3 regions of the Streptomyces sp. NPDC104307 genome follow, and region 2 is predicted to be linked to each of the others. Evidence: riboswitches for the same ligand, from Rfam matches in the RefSeq annotation. Region 2 holds a riboswitch; each other region holds the start of a gene.
The links. A riboswitch is a leader RNA that binds a small molecule or an ion and turns the genes downstream of it on or off. The one in region 2 is predicted to bind cyclic di-AMP.
Positions count from the first base shown of each region.

Region 1: linked by a shared signal. The riboswitch ahead of ACZ601_RS24510 (M23 family metallopeptidase) and the one ahead of ACZ601_RS03090 (M23 family metallopeptidase) in region 2 are both predicted to bind cyclic di-AMP.
Region 3: linked by a shared signal. The riboswitch ahead of ACZ601_RS16875 (LysM peptidoglycan-binding domain-containing protein) and the one ahead of ACZ601_RS03090 (M23 family metallopeptidase) in region 2 are both predicted to bind cyclic di-AMP.

Region 1 covers NZ_JBVJMU010000010.1:141,277-147,167, reverse strand. The annotation lists gene ACZ601_RS24520 (M16 family metallopeptidase) at 1-731, shown strand, start outside; gene ACZ601_RS24515 (M16 family metallopeptidase) at 758-2,140, shown strand; cyclic di-AMP (ydaO/yuaA leader) riboswitch at 2,352-2,518, shown strand; gene ACZ601_RS24510 (M23 family metallopeptidase) at 2,532-3,332, shown strand; gene ACZ601_RS24505 (GntR family transcriptional regulator) at 3,553-4,263, shown strand; gene ACZ601_RS24500 (HPr family phosphocarrier protein) at 4,475-4,756, opposite strand; gene ACZ601_RS24495 (bifunctional acetate--CoA ligase family protein/GNAT family N-acetyltransferase) at 4,929-5,891, shown strand, end outside.
Region 2 covers NZ_JBVJMU010000001.1:761,968-767,858, forward strand. The annotation lists gene ACZ601_RS03080 (STM4011 family radical SAM protein) at 1-172, shown strand, start outside; gene ACZ601_RS03085 (SGNH/GDSL hydrolase family protein) at 224-1,069, opposite strand; gene ACZ601_RS03090 (M23 family metallopeptidase) at 1,265-2,218, opposite strand; cyclic di-AMP (ydaO/yuaA leader) riboswitch at 2,222-2,382, opposite strand; gene ACZ601_RS03095 (tyrosine-protein phosphatase) at 2,823-3,635, shown strand; gene ACZ601_RS03100 (DUF6126 family protein) at 3,663-3,839, opposite strand; gene ACZ601_RS03105 (helix-turn-helix domain-containing protein) at 3,883-4,500, opposite strand; gene ACZ601_RS03110 (aspartate aminotransferase family protein) at 4,568-5,891, opposite strand, start outside.
Region 3 covers NZ_JBVJMU010000005.1:392,624-398,514, reverse strand. The annotation lists gene ACZ601_RS16890 (GMC oxidoreductase) at 1-499, shown strand, start outside; gene ACZ601_RS16885 (carboxymuconolactone decarboxylase family protein) at 612-1,091, opposite strand; gene ACZ601_RS16880 (NAD(P)H-dependent amine dehydrogenase family protein) at 1,088-2,167, opposite strand; gene ACZ601_RS16875 (LysM peptidoglycan-binding domain-containing protein) at 2,342-3,256, opposite strand; cyclic di-AMP (ydaO/yuaA leader) riboswitch at 3,260-3,448, opposite strand; gene ACZ601_RS16870 (alpha/beta fold hydrolase) at 3,901-4,716, shown strand; gene ACZ601_RS16865 (nitrobindin family protein) at 4,774-5,331, opposite strand; partial or broken gene ACZ601_RS16860 (epoxide hydrolase family protein) at 5,541-5,891, opposite strand, start outside.

The DNA of each region.
Region 1 (5,891 bases), on a different contig from region 2:
AGCAGACGCTCGCCTGGATCGAGAAGTACTTCGGCACCATCCCGTCGCACGACGGGAAGCAGCCGCCGAGGGACGGCTCACTGCCCGAGGTCATCGGCGGCGAGCTGCGCGAGGAGGTCCACGAGGAGGTCCCGGCGCGCGCGCTGATGGCCGCCTACCGGCTGCCGCACGACGGCACCCGGGAGTGCGACGCCGCGGATCTCGCGCTGACCGTGCTGGGCGGCGGAGAGTCGTCCCGGCTGCACAACCGGCTGGTCCGTCGCGACCGGACGGCCGTCGCGGCCGGATTCGGGCTGCTGCGGCTGGCCGGCGCGCCCTCGCTCGGCTGGCTGGACGTCAAGACGTCCGGCGGCGTCGAGGTGGCGCAGATCGAGGCCGCGGTCGACGAGGAGCTCGCCCGATTCGCCGAGGAGGGCCCCTCGCCCGAGGAGATGGAGCGGGCCCAGGCCCAGTTGGAGCGGGAGTGGCTGGACCGGCTCGGTACGGTCGCGGGCCGCGCCGACGAACTGTGCCGGTACGCCGTGCTGTTCGGTGACCCGCAGCTCGCCCTGAGCGCGGTGCACCGGGTGCTCGACGTCACCGCGGAGGAGGTCAGGGCGGCCGCCAGGGCCCAGCTGCGGCCCGACAACCGGGCGGTACTGGTCTACGAGCCGGTCGAGCCCGCGGAGCCCGCAGACGAGGCGGGGACCGCCGCCGCCGACACCGACGCGCACGAAGGGGCGGACAAGTGAGCGACGCTGCCGTGACTGGAGTTTCGATGGAGTACCACCCGCAGCCCGCCCCCGGGACGGCCAGGCCCTGGGCCTTCCCCGCGCCCGAGCGCGGTGCCCTGCCCAATGGCCTCACGGTGCTGCGCTGCCACCGCCCCGGCCAGCAGGTCGTCGCCGTCGAGGTCTTCCTCGAAGCACCGCTCGACGCGGAGCCCGAGGGTCTGGACGGGGTGGCCACGATCATGTCGCGCGCCCTGTCCGAGGGCACCGACAAGCGCAGTGCGGAGGAGTTCGCCGCCGAGCTGGAACGGTGCGGCGCCACTCTGGACGCCCACGCCGACCACCCCGGCGTCCGGGTCTCCCTGGAGGTGCCCGCCTCCAGGCTGGCCAAGGCGCTCGGCCTGGTCGCGGAGGCCCTGCGGGCACCGGCCTTCGCCGACAGCGAGATCGAGCGGCTGGTGAACAACCGGCTCGACGAGATCCCGCACGAGCAGGCGAACCCCGCCCGGCGCGCGGCCAAGCAGCTCTCCAAGGAGCTCTTCCCGGCCACGGCCCGTATGTCGCGCCCGCGCCAGGGCACCGAGAAGACCGTCGAGCGGATCGACTCCGCGGCCGTGCGCGCCTTCTACGACGCCCACGTCCGCCCGTCCACCGCGACCGCCGTGGTCGTCGGTGACCTCACCGGCATCGACCTGGACGCCCTGCTCTCCGAGACCCTGGGCGACTGGTCGGGCAACACCGCCGCGGCCCGTCCGGTCCCGCCGATCACCGCCGACGACACCGGCCGGGTGGTCATCGTGGACCGCCCCGGAGCGGTGCAGACCCAGCTGCTGATCGGCCGGATCGGCGCGGACCGGCACGACAGCGTCTGGCCGGCCCAGGTGCTCGGCACCTACTGCCTGGGAGGCACGCTGACCTCCCGGCTCGACCGGGTGCTGCGTGAGGAGAAGGGCTACACCTACGGCGTGCGCGCCTTCGCCCAGGTGCTGCGCTCCTCGGCCCGGGACTCCGCCTCGGGGGCGACCGGCGCCGCGATGCTCGCGATCAGCGGCTCGGTGGACACGGAGTCCACCGGACCGGCGCTGGAAGACCTCTGGAAGGTGCTGCGGACCTTGGCCGCGGAGGGTCTGACGGACGCCGAGCGCGAGACGGCCGTGCAGAACCTCGTGGGCGTGGCACCGCTGAAGTTCGAGACGGCCGCCTCCGTCGCGGGCACCCTCGCGGACCAGGTCGAGCAGCACCTCGCCGACGACTACCAGGCGCAGCTGTACGCGCGCCTCGCCGAGACCGGCACGGTGGAGGCGACGGCGGCCGTGGTCAACGCCTTCCCGGAGGACCGCCTCGTCACGGTCCTCGTCGGGGACGCCGCGCAGATCAAGGAGCCCGTCACGGCTCTCGGCATCGGAGAGGTCTCGGTCGTCACCGGCTGAACCGCCACCGCCCCCGACAGCGGGGCGGGAGCGAGGCCCTGGCGGGTCGTCTGCCGCCAGGGCCTCCCTTTTTGTCCGCTTTGGTGGAGAGGTTGCCTGTCTGCCCTGTGGGATGCGCTACAAAACCGCCTGTCCGTTTGGTGCGGGGAAGTGCCCCCGCTTAGCGTCGGCGCGGCTGTCCGTCACTCGTATGCCGCATCCGCGACGTACCGGGCAGCCATCGCCGAGTCCCCGTCAGGCGCGAGCCGGGGGAGCCGGGGACCCACGCAGTCCCTGGGGTGAATCGGACGGCCGTGCCTCTGTGGGGGCCCGGTGTCCGTAGGAGACCTTCCTGCTCCGAACCCGTCAGCTAACCCGGTAGGCGAGAAGGAAGGAAAGGATCAGCCACTTCATGGCGTTCACCCGTGCCACGGGGAAGCACCGTGCCCCGTGCCGTATGACGCGCCGCGGCGCGAAGGCTCTCGGCATCGCGGCCCTGGCGACCGCCGGAGTCATCGGCTCGCCGGCCTCCCCGGCGCTCGCGGAGGACACCGAGACCTCTGCCGCCGGCACCGGCCTCTCCCAGATCATCGCCATCGAGGGCGACCTGGCCGACCGGATCGACGCCCAGGCGGACGCGCAGCGGCACCAGGCCGACGCCGCAGAGGCGAAGGCCAAGGCCGAAGCCGACGCGAAGAAGAAGGCCGAGGCGAAGGCCAGGAAGGCCAAGGCCGCCGCTGCCAGGGCCAAGGAGGCCCGCGAGAGCGAGGCGCGTGCCGCCCGCTCCGCCGAGCGCGCCCGGCTGGGCACCTTCCAGCTGCCCGTCGCGGGTTCCTACGTGAGCACCGGCTACAAGTCCAGCGGCTCCCTGTGGTCTTCCGGCAGCCACTCCGGCATCGACTTCCACGCCGCGTCCGGCAGCTCCGTCGTCGCCGTCGGCGCCGGTACGGTCGTCGAGGCCGGCTGGGGCGGCGCGTACGGCAACAACATCGTGCTCCGGATGACGGACGGCACGTACACCCAGTACGGCCACCTCTCCTCGATCGCCGTGTCCGTCGGCCAGAGCGTTGGTCAGGGGCAGCGGATCGGCCTCTCCGGTGCCACCGGCAACGCCACCGGACCGCACCTCCACTTCGAGGCCCGCACCACCCCGTCGTACGGCTCCGACATGGACCCGGTCGCCTACCTGCGCGCCCACGGCGTCACCGTCTGACCGACACGAAGCACCTCAGCGAAGGCCCCGGCGACGCGCCGGGGCCTTCAGTCGTACCCGGCGCCTGACCATGGCGCGGCACCCCTTCCCGAACCCGTCCGCGACCAAAAGATATTCATGAATTTACGCCCGGCATCGGAAATGCGTCCGCATTGCAATAGAGTCACAGGACAGGCGTCGATCGGCCGCGTTCCGCGGGGATTAAGGCGGAGGTTCGGACATGCGCATTCCGGCGCATTCGGTATGCACGGCAATCCGTGACGACATCGTCTCCGGTGTCTTCGAACGCGGCAGCCGACTCACCGAGGAAGTGCTCGCACGCCGTTACGGGGTCTCCCGTGTCCCGGTGCGTGAAGCGCTGCGCACCCTGGAGTCAGAGGGCTTCGTGGTCACCCGCAGGCACGCCGGGGCCTGCGTCGCCGAGCCCGACGAGCAGGAGGCGGCGGATCTGCTTGAGGTCCGGATGCTGCTGGAACCGCTCGGTGCGGCCCGTGCCGCCCAGCGCCGCACCGACGCCCACCTCAAGGTGTTGCGCGGCCTGGTCAGGCTGGGCCAGGAGCGGGCCCGCCGGGGCGAGGGCGAGGATCTGCGCTCCCTGGGCGGCTGGTTCCACGAGACCCTCGCCCAGGCCTCCGGAAGCCCCGGACTGATCGCACTGCTCACCCAGCTCCGGCACAAGATCGCCTGGATGTACGCGGTCGACCCGCCGGCCCGCCCCGCCGATTCCTGGGCCGAGTACGGGGCCATCGTGGACGCCGTGGCGCGCGGCGACGCGGAACGGGCGAGGGCGCTCGCCGCCCAGCACGCCGAGCGGGCCACCGCCGCGCACCGGCTGCGCCGCCCCGGCCGCCCCGCTGCTCCGGCCGTGCCCCGGGCCGGCCGGGTGAGGACTTCGCAACATGCCGTAAACACCCAGGGCGGCCGTCATTAACAATTACGCCGTATACAAGAAGTAGCTATTCGCCGAAGCGTTCCTGGTGCTGTCCATTCCGTTGTTCCGCTCGCTGCCCTGAATTATTTCCGGCGGCCGGATGATATGGGTCGCAATGGACAGCATTCTCGTGCGAACGCAAAAGCCGCGGCTCCCGGTCGGGGGTGCCGCGGCTCTCGCGCAGGAATTCCAGGCGGTCGTGACCGCTGGGTCAGACGGTCTCCGGGAGCTCGTCGAGCCCCTCGGCGACCAGCTTGGACAGACGGTCCAGAGCGGCCTCTGCGTTGTCGGCCTCGGACGCGAGAACGATCTCCTCGCCGCCCTGGGCGCCGAGCCCGAGCACCGCGAGCATGGACGCGGCGTTCACCGGATTGCCGTCGGCCTTGGCGATGGTCACGGGGACGCCGGAGGCCGTGGCGGCACGGACGAAGATGGATGCGGGGCGGGCGTGCAGGCCCTCGGCCCAACCGACGTTGACGCGGCGCTCAGCCATGGTTCTGCCCTTCACGAATCAATGGTTGTCTAGACCAGTCTCTCATGCAGTGCGCGATGCTCCGGCCGACCCGCGGCCCGTCCGCGGACCGCTTCCGCCGTCGGCCGGCCACCCCCAGACTGCCCCGGCCCCGACCCCCACGCGACCGCTGGCGGAGCCGTACGCTTTGCCCATGGAGCCCTCTGTGGAGCAGAGTCCGCATCACGCCTACCCCGGCCACTGGGAGGCGGACGTGGTGCTCCGCGACGGCGGCACCGCCCGGATCAGGCCGATCACCACGGACGACGCCGAGCGGCTGGTCAGCTTCTACGAGCAGGTCTCCGACGAGTCGAAGTACTACCGCTTCTTCGCCCCCTACCCCCGGCTCTCCGCCAAGGACGTCCACCGCTTCACCCATCACGACTACGTCGACCGGGTGGGACTCGCCGTCACGGTGGGCGGCGAGTTCATCGCCACCGTCCGCTACGACCGGATCGACGCCACGGGCAGGCCCGCCTCCGCTCCGGCGGACGAGGCCGAGGTCGCCTTCCTCGTCCAGGACGCGCACCAGGGCCGCGGGGTCGCCTCCACCCTCCTCGAACACATCGCGGCCGTCGCCCGCGAGCGCGGTATCCGGCGCTTCGCCGCCGAGGTGCTCCCCGCCAACAACAAGATGATCAAGGTGTTCCGGGACGCCGGATACACCCAGCAGCGCAGCTTCGAGGACGGCTCCGTCCACCTCACCCTGGACCTCGAACCGACCGCCGAGTCGCTCGCCGTCCAGCGCGCCCGCGAGCAGCGGGCGGAGGCGCGGTCCGTGCAGCGGCTGCTCGCCCCCGGCTCCGTCGCCGTCATCGGCGCGGGGCGCAACCCGGGCGGGGTCGGCCGCACCGTCCTGCGCAACCTCCTCGGCGCGGGCTTCACCGGCCGCGCCTACGCGGTGAACAGCGCCCTGGACACGGACCAGGACACCATCGACGGGGTGCCCGCCCACCGCTCCCTCGGCGAGATCGGCGAACCGGTCGACCTCGCCGTCGTCGCCGTCCCCGCCGAGCGGGTGCCGGAGGCCGTCGCCGACTGCGGGGAACACGGCGTCCAGGGACTCGTCGTCCTCTCCGCCGGATACGCCGAGTGGGGCGCGGAGGGCCGCGAACGG
Region 2 (5,891 bases):
CGGCAGTTACCGGGAGGCGTTGGGCCCCCGGGCCTGCCCGCTCTCCGTCTGCGACTGCCATATCGGCTACGTCCATCTGGAGACGCTGCCGCTGTACGACGTGTTCGCGGGCGGCGTGCTGGAACGCATCCCGGCCCGGCCGCTGTACGACATCGGGCGGGCCGGCTCGTAGACCCCGGACGGATCGCCGGGCTCCCGGCTCCCGGCCGGGAGCCGGCCGGTCTCAGAGCGGCAGCAGGTCCGGCCGCTTCGCCGCCACGTGGTCCCCCGACGACTCGCCGCGCAGTCGGCGCCCGATCCACGGCACCAGGTACTCGCGGGCCCAGTGGATGTCGTCGCGCCGGACCTCCAGCGTTCCCCGGTGCACCTGCGGCGGCCACTCCTGGTCCGGGTCGGCCGGCACGTCGAGGCCGAGGACCTGTGCGGCGCGCAGCGCGACGCGGGTGTGCCCCTCGGGTGACAGGTGCAGCCGGTCGCCGTCCCAGGCGCGCCGGTCCTGCACGGAGCGCAGCGACCACAGGTCGAGCACCGGGCAGTCGTAGCGGTCCGCGATGGACCGCACATGGGCGGTGTAGGTGGCGATCTTGCCGCGCAGATGGCGGAGCACCGGAACGCCTCGGGTGTCGAAGCCGGTGGTGACCATGACGGTGCCGACCGACTGGGTCAGCTCGGCGACCGCGCGCTCGAAGCGCTCGGCCACGTCGTCGGGGTCGGTGCCCGGCCGGATGATGTCGTTGCCCCCCGCGCAGAAGCTCACCAGGTCGGGGGCGAGTTCCTTGGCGCGCGGTACCTGCTCCTCGACTATCTGGTCGAGGAGGCGTCCTCGTACGGCGAGATTGGCGTACCGGAAGTGTCCGTGCGCGGCGGCCGTGCCGCCCTGCGCCGTCGCCGGTTCGGGGAGCTGGTCCGCGAGGATGACCGCGAACCGGTCGGCCCAGCCGACGAATGTCCCGGCCGGGCCCGGGTCACCGACTCCCTCGGTGAAACTGTCGCCAATCGCCGCGTACGACTCGATGGCGCCCTGTCGGTTGATGACGCCCTGTCGGATGATTCTCGAATCGTCTGCCACAAGGGCATATCCTGCACCGTCGATTGTGACCTACGCGACCGTATTACGGGGTTGACGGGTGGTGAGATAGACCACCCGGTCAGTTTTTGGTAAAGGGGGAATAAGGACGGTCACCGCAATACAGAGGGACGGTGCGCCGCCGCGCACCGTCCCTCTGTATTGCTCCGGTCCGTCACCGGACCGTTGCTGCGTGGATCAGACGTTGATCCCGTGCGACGCCAGGTAGGCGATCGGGTCGATGTCCGAGCCGTACGCCGGGCCGGTGCGGACCTCGAAGTGGAGGTGCGGGCCGGTGGCGTTGCCGGTGGCGCCGGAGAGGCCGACCTGCTGGCCCGCGGTCACGGTCTGGCCCGCCGAGACGGAGAGCGAGGACATGTGGCCGTACTGGGAGTAGTGGCCGTCGGCGTGCTTGATGACGACCTCGTTGCCGTACGCGCCGCCCCAGCCCGCGGTGACGACGGTGCCGGAGGTGATCGCCTTGACGCTGGTGCCGCTGGCGACGGGGAAGTCGATGCCGGTGTGGCTGCCACTGGACCAGCTGGCGCCGGAGGCGCGGTAGGCGGTGGTGTGGTTACCGGGGACCGGGTGGACGTAGCCGGAGGCGCTGCCCTGGTCCGACGACGCGGTGTTGGACGCCTGGGTGTCGGAGGAGGACGTGGTGCCGGAGGACGCGGGGGCCTTCGACTCGGTCTTGGCCGGGGCCTTCGAGGGGGCCTTCGACGGAGTGGTGTCACCCGTGGAGGTGTGCGAACCGGTGGCCGGGGCGTGACCCCAGGCCTTGCCGCCGAGGGTCAGCTTCATGCCCGGGAAGATCAGGCTCGGGTTGTCGCCGACGACCTTGCGGTTGTCCTGGTACAGCTTCTCCCAGCCGCCCTTGACCTTGTGCTCGGCGGCGATCTTCGACAGGTAGTCGCCGGAGACCACGGAGTACGTCTTGGTGCCGGACTGCTTGTCCGCGACCGGCTTGGCCGGGGTGGCGTGCGTGGCGGCGGCCGACTTCGCGGTGGCGGGAGCGGCCTGCTCCGCGGCGTTGGCACCGGTGGCGCCGAGCAGCGGAAGCGCGATGACGGCTCCGCCGGCGCTCGCGACGACGACGCCGCGGGCGATGGTGCTGGACTTGGGACGGCGGTGCTTACCCGGGATGGGCATGAAGAATTTCCTCTCCGGCGCCTACGAGGTGAGCTGTCGGGTTCGGGCTGGAGATGCCCGGCCGCGCCTGGCGCGACTTCACCCCGAGCCGGCCGGATCACTCCGGTCGGCGGCTTACCTGGGTCCCCCGCTCCTGCCACACGGTGAGTGGGTGCGGAATTCCGGACGGCGGCAGGATTAGGCGTTCCATCCGGATTGACATGGAACGTAAGCGAGCCGGGACGGCGGAAACAAGCCACGGGTTCCGCGCCGGATTCCGCACCGGAAATTCGACGCGGAATTCCGGTCACACTCCGTGGATTATGGATCTTGGCATTCCGCTTGACGTACGGAATACCCGACCGGCGTACCGCCACACACCGTCACGGATATGATCCCGCTCACGAGAGGGTGACCATCTCCCGCATAAGCAGGGCATGTTCGACTAAAAGCCTTAATACGGACATGTCACTCACATCGTCCGCACCGGCGCCCCGCGGAGGGCCGGGACAAGAGGGAGAACCGAGGCTGCCGCCGGGGTGATTGTCCGAGTATCCGATGTCGTATCGTCACGGGAGTGGACCCGTCGGCGACACGCGTCGGCGGCACAGCCCCAGGAGTGACCGTGACGCAGCAGTTGCCGCAGACCCCGTCGACGGAACCCGAGCTGGCGGGGGTCCGTAACTTCCGCGACGTGGGTGGACTGCCGGCCTCGGACGGCCGCCGGGTGCGGTACGGGCGGCTCTACCGCAGCGGTCACCTCGCGGGCGCCACGCCCGAGGACGCGGCGTTCCTCGGCGGCCTCGGGCTGCACACCGTCTTCGACTTCCGCAACGCCGCCGACCTCAAGCTGGACGGACCGGACGTCGAGCTGCCCGGCGTACGCAATGTGAACATCCCGCTCACCGACCCGGCGGACGGCACCGAGTTCTGGCGGATGGTGCGCGACGGCAACATGGACGAGCTGCACGGAATCCTCGGCGGCGGCAAGGGGACCGACCGCATGGTCGCCTCCTACCGCTCGATCATCCTGGACCGCACCGCCGAGCACAGCCAGGTGCTGCACGCCCTGGCCGAGGACAGCGTCCCGGCCCTGATGCACTGCGCGGCGGGCAAGGACCGGGCCGGGCTCTCGATCGCGATCTCGCTGCTCGCGGTGGGCGTCGGGCGCGAGACGATCGAGGCCGACTACCTCAAGTCCAACGACACCCACCGCCGCTACCGGGTGCGCCGCAGCGACACCTCCGCAGCCGGGATGTCGCCCGAGGTGATGGAGCTCCTCAGCCCGCTCTTCGGCGCCCACAGCGAATACCTCGCGGCGGCCTTCGCCACGATCGACGAGACCTGGGGCGACACGGACCGCTACCTCTCCGAGGGGCTGAAGGTCACGCCCGAGACCCGGGAGCGGCTGCGCGAGCGGCTCCTCGAAGACTCCTGACGGACCCCGGGGAGGGGATGCCGCCGGCTACTGGTTGTGCATCCCCACCGCGAACAGCAGGTAGAGGAAGCCCGCGATGACGTGCCCGGCCACCAGATAGGCGAACAGCCTGATGACGAGCCCGCGCGGCATCGTGCGCTCCTGGGAGTCGGACTCCTTGTGCCTGGCCGGGGTCAGCGGGTCGTAGTTCTCTGAATCGGACATGACGGTCCTCTCTGGTGACCGGACGGGCCGGCGGGACGGCGTCTCAGCGACGGTGGATCCCGCTGCCGAGACACAGCTCGGCGGCGGGGCTCTGCAGCAGGGTGTGAACGAAGAGCAGTTCGGCGCCCTCGCGGTCCGGCGCCGCGATCCGGTGCGGGGTGAGCGAGTCGAAGTGCGCGCTGTCGCCGGGGCCGAGGTCGTGCACGGTGTCCCCGAGGGTCACCCGGAGGTTTCCGGCCAGGACATAGAGCCATTCCTCGCCGGGGTGGACGCGCACCAGGTCACCCTGCGCGCCGTACGGCACCCGGACGCGCAGCGCCTGCATGGCCCGGCCGGGCCCACCGGCCTGCTGGTACATCCAGCCGTCCGCCTCCGCCCCCTCGAACTTCCGGGCGCGGACGATCGCGTCACGTTCCGGCGGGATCTCGCCGAGCAGCTCGGAGACCGTCGTACCGTAGATCCTGGCGAGTCCGAGCAGCATCGGCAGCGAGGGCTGACGGCGGCCCGTTTCGAGCCGGGACAGATGGGCGGGCGAGAGCCCGGCGCGCTGGGCGGCGGTCTCCAGGGTGAGCCCGCGGCCGCGGCGCAGGTCGCGCAGTCGAGGCGCTACACCGGGCAGCTCGTCGGCCACGTCGGCCGCCCCTGCTTCTGGGGGATTCATATGTCCATTGGGCCAGGATCTTTCCTGGGAGGCAAATTTCTTGCCTCCCAGGCAAAAACCCCGCTGATCAGCGGTTGGCCACGGCCTGCTTCACCAGGGTCCGGCCGAAGTCCCACATCAGCCCGCCGTTGTGCGCGTCGTCCATCACCGCTGTGAACGCGGCCACAAACCGCTCCACGTCCGCCTCGTCGATGACGAGCGGCGGAATCAGCTTGATCACTTCGAGGTGGTCGCCGGAGACCTGGGTGAGAATCCGGTGCTTCTGGAGCAGCGGAACGACGACCATCTGCGCGAAGAGCCCCTTCCGGGCCGCCTGGAGCATCGTCCAGCGGCTGCGCAGCTTCAGCGAGGACGGCCGGCCGAACTCGATGCCGATCATCAGCCCGCGTCCCCGCACCTCGTGCAGCAGCTCGTATCGGTCGACCAGCGCGGCCAGCCGTTCGCGCAGCAGATCACCGGTGCGGCGCGCGTTGGCCACGGTCTCTTCGTCCTCCATCACCGCGAGGACCGCGAGCCCGGCGGCCATGGCCTGGGCATTGGAGCCGAAGCTGGCCGAGTGGACCAGCACCCGGTCCATCGAGGAGTAGACCTTCTTGAAGATCCAGTCCTTGCCGAGCGTGGCGCCGACCGGCACATAGCCGCCGGAGAGCGCCTTGGCGACGCAGACCAGATCCGGCTCCACGCCCTCCTCGTGCTGGTACGCGTAGAAGTCGCCGGTCCGGCCCAGACCGGTCTGCACCTCGTCCGCGATGAGCAGCGCCTTGTGCTTGTGGAGCAGTTCCTGGGCGGCGCGCAGGAAGCCGGGCGGCGAGGCGTGCACGCCCTTGCCCTGGATCGGCTCGACGACCAGGCCTGCCACGTCTCCGCGCTTCAGCTCGCGCCGCAGAGCCTCCAGGTCCCCGAGCTCGATGGCGGTGTCGGGCAGCAGGGGCGCGAAGCCGTCCCGGAAACCGTCCTCGCCGTTGACCGAGAGCGACCCGGTGGTCAGTCCGTGGAAGGCGTGCGCGCAGTACAGGATCCTCGGCTTCCCGGTCGCGTACCGGGCGAACTTGAGCGCCGTCTCGACGGCCTCGGTACCGCTGTTGCCGAAGAACACCCGGTCCAGGTGCGGGCTGTGCGTGAGCAGCTTCTCCGCCAGCAGCCCCGGCAGTGGCTGGCAGTCGAAGCGGGTGAGGTCGGCGAGCGAGGCGTCCAGGACGTCGTGCACCGCCTTGCGTACGACCGGGTGGTGCCGGCCGAGCCCCATCACGCCGAACCCGGCCAGCATGTCCAGGTAGTCGTTGCCCTCCGCGTCCCAGAAGTGCGCGCCCTCGGCCCGTTCGTAGACCTTGTCGAAGCCGATGGTGCGCAGCATCCGCGGGAGCTGGTGGTTGAGGTACTTGGTGTGCAGC
Region 3 (5,891 bases), on a different contig from region 2:
GGTCCAGGCGAGCATCCCCTGCGGCGGCATCGACAACTGGGCCGCCGGCGGCGCGTTCGCCGAGGTCGCGCCGCTGCCGACCGGGATCGAGACGTTCGCCTCGTTCTACCTGTCGATCACGAAGAACCCGAACCGCGCCCAGTTCTCCTGGAATCCCGCGACGGGCAAGGTCGACCTGAACTGGCAGACCGCCTGGAAGCAGCCGTCCATCGACATGGCCAAGACGATCTTCGACAAGATCAACGCGAAGGAGGGGACGATCTACCGGACGGACCTCTTCGGTGTGTACAAGATCTGGGGCGACCACCTCACCTACCACCCCCTCGGAGGTGCGGTGCTGGACCGTGCCACCGACAACTACGGTCGCCTGCACGGGTATTCGGGCCTCTACGTGATCGACGGCGCGCTGATCCCCGGCAACACCAGCGTCAATCCGTTCGTCACGATCACGGCACTCGCCGAACGGAACATCGAGAAGATCATCGCGACCGATCTGTGACACCGGCCCGAGGTGGCAGGCCGGCCGGGAGGAGATGACGGGACGGGTCTCCTCCCGGGTACGCCCCGGGCCAGGGGCGCGACGCACGGGCCCGGGGCATCCGGCTCACGGTTCAGTGGCCGGGCAGCACGCACACGGCGTCGAGACCCAGTACGTGGTTGAGCCGGCCGAACGCCAGCCAGGAGCCGATGCTCATGCTCAGCTCGACGATCTCGCGCTGGCTGTAGTGCGCGGTCATCCGGGCCCAGAACTCCTCGTCCAGACCGTGATGGTCCAGGGTGTACCGCTCGGCGTACTCGGCGGCCAGCCGGGTCCGGTCGTCGAACGCTCCGGCGGTGCGCCACTCGTTCACCGCGTCTGCGAACTCCTCCTCGACCTTCTCGCCGTCCCGTTCGGTGCGCCAGTCCAGGCAGAACAGGCACCCGTTGATCTGGGCGATCCGCAGCCGGGCGGCCTCGAACTCCCGCAGGCCGAGCGTCGTGTGCTGGTACACCGACAGGGAGAAGTTCGCGGCGGCCATCCCGATGCCGGGGACCATGTCGCCCCACACGTATCCGATCGGCTCCTGGCCCTCGGGGATGTCGATGATCATGGCTGTTTCCTTCCGAGTCTGCCGGCTGCGGGGCGCAGGGGGACGTCGAGTGCGTCGTAGAGTCCGGGTTCCGCGTCCACCAGCCAGTCGATGGCGTTCACCAGCCGGCCGACCGCGGTGGCGTTGCCGCCCGCCGAGCGGTTCTCGTCCTCGTCGGTGGCCTCGACGGTGACCTCGATCCGCGGGCGGCCCTCGATGATCACGCGGTGGGCGCCGGCGCCGTCGGGCGGCGACGGCCAGTCCGGGGCGCAGGAGGGGTGGATGCGGGTGATGTGCTCGATGACGATGCGGGGCTCACCCTCGACGATGCCCTGCACCTCGAACCGCACCGCGCCCTGGGTGCCCGCCGCGAACTCGCCCATGGTCCGGGTGGTGACCGTCGTCTCCAGTGGCCGCCGGGCCATCGTCTCGCGGATGTCGTCGAGCTCCACGCCCAGGGCCCTGGCCATCAGCCGCAGCTGGCCGCCCCACACCATCGTCGGGACGGAGGCCGCGAGCATCAGCGGCTCGTACTCCATGGCGTGGCCCATGCCGATCAGGTCCCGGACCGCGTCGGGCTGGTCGTAGGTGGAGTAGTCGAAGATCTCCTGGCAGCGGATCGCGTCGACCGTGCTGCCGAGTCCGCTGATCATCAGGGGCAGCACGTCGTTGCCCCAGCCCGGGTCGACGCCGGAGACGAACAGTGAGCCGCCGCCGTCCGCGACAGCGGCCAGGACCGGGTCACGCAGCTCGGGTGGGGCGCTCCGCTGGTCGTAGAGGGCGTACAGGGCGGGGGTGACGACCACCGCCCCGGTCCGGACCGCCCTGGTGATGTCGGCGAGCGCCTCGTCGGGGCGGATGTCCCCGGAGGCCGCGTACACCACCGCGCCGGGAGCGGTGGCCAGCACCGCGTCGATGTCGTCGGTCGCCGCGACGCCCAGATCGCGGCCGGTCCCGGCGAGGTCGCCCGCGTCGCGGCCCACCTTGCCCGGATCGTGAACAAGCACGTGCGCCAGATTCAGGGCCGGATGGGCCTCGACGGCGCGGATGGCCGCGCGGCCGACATTGCCGGTTCCCCAGACCACCGTGGAAATCATGCGGCGGAGGGTAGCGCGCGGGATGAAAGGTTCATAGTGCCATCGCGCACCCGGTTGCGAGGCGGCCCGAGCGGGTCCGCAGGGGCCGCACGGCACGCGAAAGGGGTGGGAAGGAGCCGCATGGCTCCTTCCCACCCCTGCGCCCGGTTCCTCCCGAAGGCGGAGCCGGGTATGTCAGTAGGCGCCGAAGACGTTGTCGATGGAGCCGTAGGTGGCCGCGGCGTAGTTGCACGCGGCGGTGATGTTGGCGACCGGGTCGAGGATGTCCGTCGACGTACCGGCCACGTGGTAGGCGTCGAAGGTGGGCTGGATCACCTGGAGGAGACCCTTGGAGGGCGTGCCGGCGACGGCGTTCGAGTCCCAGTTGTTCACGATCTGCGGGTTACCGGAGGACTCGCGGATCACGTTGCGGTAGATGCCGTCGTAGCTGCCCGGGATGCCGTTCTGGGCCATCACGGCGAGCGACTCCTTGATCCAGCCGTCGAGGTCGTCGGTGTACGCCGTCGCGGCCTGCGCGGGAGCGGTGGCCGAGGTCTCGGTGGCGGTGGTCTCGGTGGTCTTCTCCGCGACCGGCGCGGCCGTCCGCTCGGAGCGGTCGGCGCGGTCGGACCCCTCGGACCGGTCGGACGACTGCGCGGCGTCGGACGCGGGCTTTTCCTCGGTGGCGGGCTTTTCCTTCGACTCGGCGGAGGGAGCCGCCTTCGGCGCTACGGCGGCGGACTTGGCGCCGATGGTCAGCTTGAGGCCCGGGTGAATCAGGTCGGGGTTTTCACCGACCGCACTCCGGTTGTCCTGGTAGAGCCGCTCCCAGCCACCACTGAGGGAATGCCCACGGGCGATCTTGGAAAGCGAATCGCCGGAGACCACGGAATAGACGGTGGACTCCGCCTGGTGGGCCGCAATTCCCTTGGCAGCAAAGGGGGTCGAGGACGCCGACTTTTCTGCGACGGCGGGGTGCGCCGGTGCGGCAGAAGCCGATCCGGCCCCGATCAGGGGGAGCGCGAGAACGACTCCGCCCGTGCTCACGGCGATGAAGCCGCGGGTCAGGGTGGTGGACTTGAAACGACGGTACTTACCCGTGATGGGCATGGCGTATTTCCTCTCCGCCGCCTGCGAGGTGAGCTGTCGGGTTCGGACTGGAGATGTCCGGCCGCACGTGATGTCGACTTAACCCCTAGCCGCTCCGGGTTCCGGACCGGCAGTAAACCTGGGTCCCCCGCTCCTGCCGTAGGTGAGTGGGTCGGGTTCCCGGACGGCGGCAGGATTCGGCGTTCCATCCGGATTGACGGTGACCGTAAGCGAAAAACGCCGGACGAAACAAGCCCGGAATTCTTGATCCCAATTGATTCGCAAGATCAATTAAAGGAAATGCCCAGCATCAGACCTCTCGGGGGAAGTCAACTTTCTTGGCACAACAGGGAACCGAGGCCGGACGCACCGCGTCCCGGGCCGGGAAGGTGATGCTGACCACTGAGCCCGAAAAGGGCGATTTGCTCAATATTCATAACTTTTGGGCTATGAAAAAAAGCGCTTCAGTGGATTATTAGTGGCGTATGCGACTAACCACCCAATCGGGACATTTCATCAAGCCCTCCCACTGGGCGGCCACGACGCCCGCGACCCGACACGCGCCGCCAATGCATCTTCATCAATGCATCTAAATAGATGCACTACGGTGTGAGGTATCGGCCGGCGCTCATGGCGCCGCCCACCACTGAGACCGGGAGATCCTGATGTTCCTCGACACCGATGGCGCCACGCTCCACTACGAAACCCGCGGCTCCGGTCCCCTGCTGCTCGTCTCCCAGAGCGGTGAGGGCGACGCCGACCGCAGCACCGACCTGGTCGACCGGCTCGTGGACCGCTGGACCGTGGTCACCTACGACCGCCGGGGCCTCTCCCGCAGCACGATCGACGATCCCGGACAGCGCGTCACCATGGCGCGGCACGCCGACGACGTGCACCGGCTGCTGGCCGAACTGACCGATGAGCCCGCCCTGATGCTCGGGTGCAGCATGGGCGCCGCCATCGGGCTGCACCTGGCGCTCGCCCACCCCGAGCAGCTCGGGGTGCTCGTGGCACACGACCCGGTCACGCCGTCCCTGCTGCCCACCGGACAGCGCGAGCGGCACGCCGCCGAGCTGGCGCACCTTCAGGATGTCCACCGTGACGGCGGTCTGGAAGCGGCCTTCCCCGAGATCGCCCGGGTCCTCGGCATCGACCCGGCGTGCCAGGAGACCGAACCGGGGCTCACCCCGATGCCGCTCACCCCGTACCGTGCGGCCAACTTCGGCTTCTTCATCGAGCGCGACTTCACCGCGGTCATCGAAGCCGAGCTCGACCGGGAAGCGCTGCGGGCGACTCCCGTACGCATCGTGCCCGCGAGCGGCAGCACCACGGCGCCATCCGTCTTCGTCGGCCAGTGCGCACAACGCCTCGCCGGACTGGTCGGCCGGGAGGCCGTCCCGTTCCCCGGCGGGCACAACGGCAACACCACGCACCCGCGGGCGTTCGCGGCCCGGCTGCAGGACGTGCTGTCCGGGGTATGAGCGGGGGCGCCGTCGGACGGACGGGACGACGGCCGGCGACCCGTCACGGCGAGCGGATCAGTGCGGCCTGCTGCCGCCCTCGCGCCGGAGCCGCGCCGCGAGGTGGTGCTGGAGCGGCTGGCCGACCGCCGCGAGGTCGTGGACAAATTCGAGCGTGCCGTCATCCGTCAGGGTGTAGCGACGGCGGGTGGCGCTGACCTCCTTGGCCGTGGGGGCGAGCGCGACCTGATGGGTGGCGAGGTCGGCCACGCCGTCGGCCGCACGGCCCGTCAGGATCTCCGCGACACCGGTGGGCTGAGTGATCAGCGCCTCCACCCGCCCGTCCGCCTGCATCCGCCACCAGCCGCTCTCCCGTGCGGACGGCCGCAACGGGGCGCCGTCCGCGTCGAGCAGCCAGGCGCGCGCCTCGTAATGGAGGAAGGGCCGCCCGTCATGACTGAAGGTCACCTGCTGCGCGTACCGGAACTCCTCGGCGAGCGTCGGGTACTCACCACTGCCCCGCCCGGCCCAGGTGCCCAGGAACCCGCTCAGCGGTGCGAGCAGAGCGTGCGGGGCAGGCGCTGCGTCCGGCTGGAACGCGTCGGGGTACGGGTGCTGCTGGGCGGGGTCGAACATCGTGCGCGCTCCTGGATCGGGGACGGTGACGGGGACGGTTGGCAGCCTAAGGGCTCTCCCTTTTGGTCCATACGGGGCTCGCGGTTCACGCCTCTCACGGAAGTCCGGCAAGCTGCCGGGCGAACACCCTCAGCCGCATCAGGCGGTGATCGAGCCCCGGCACCTGAGGGCTGTCCCGCAATTCCTGGCGGGACAGCCCTTAGCCGCGTTCACCGGTGTGCCGCCAGCACTGCCGCGAGGCCCTCTCGCAGATCCTGGACGAAATACCCGGGAACCTCCAGCGACGGGAAATGTCCCCCGCTTTCCGGCTCCGCCCATCGGACGATCTTCCGGTACCGCTCCTGCGCCCAGGGGCGCGGGCTCCTGCGCCCAGGGGCGCGGGCATTTCTCTACGTCGCGGGGATACATGGTGAGTGCTGACGGGACGTCGACCCGAAGTCCGGGGTCGAGCGAGTTGTGGCTTTCGTAGTAGATACGGGCCGCAGAGGCGCCGGTCCGCGTCAGCCAGTACAGGGTGACGTCGTCAAGAACGCGGTCGATGGAAATCTTCTCGAACGGGC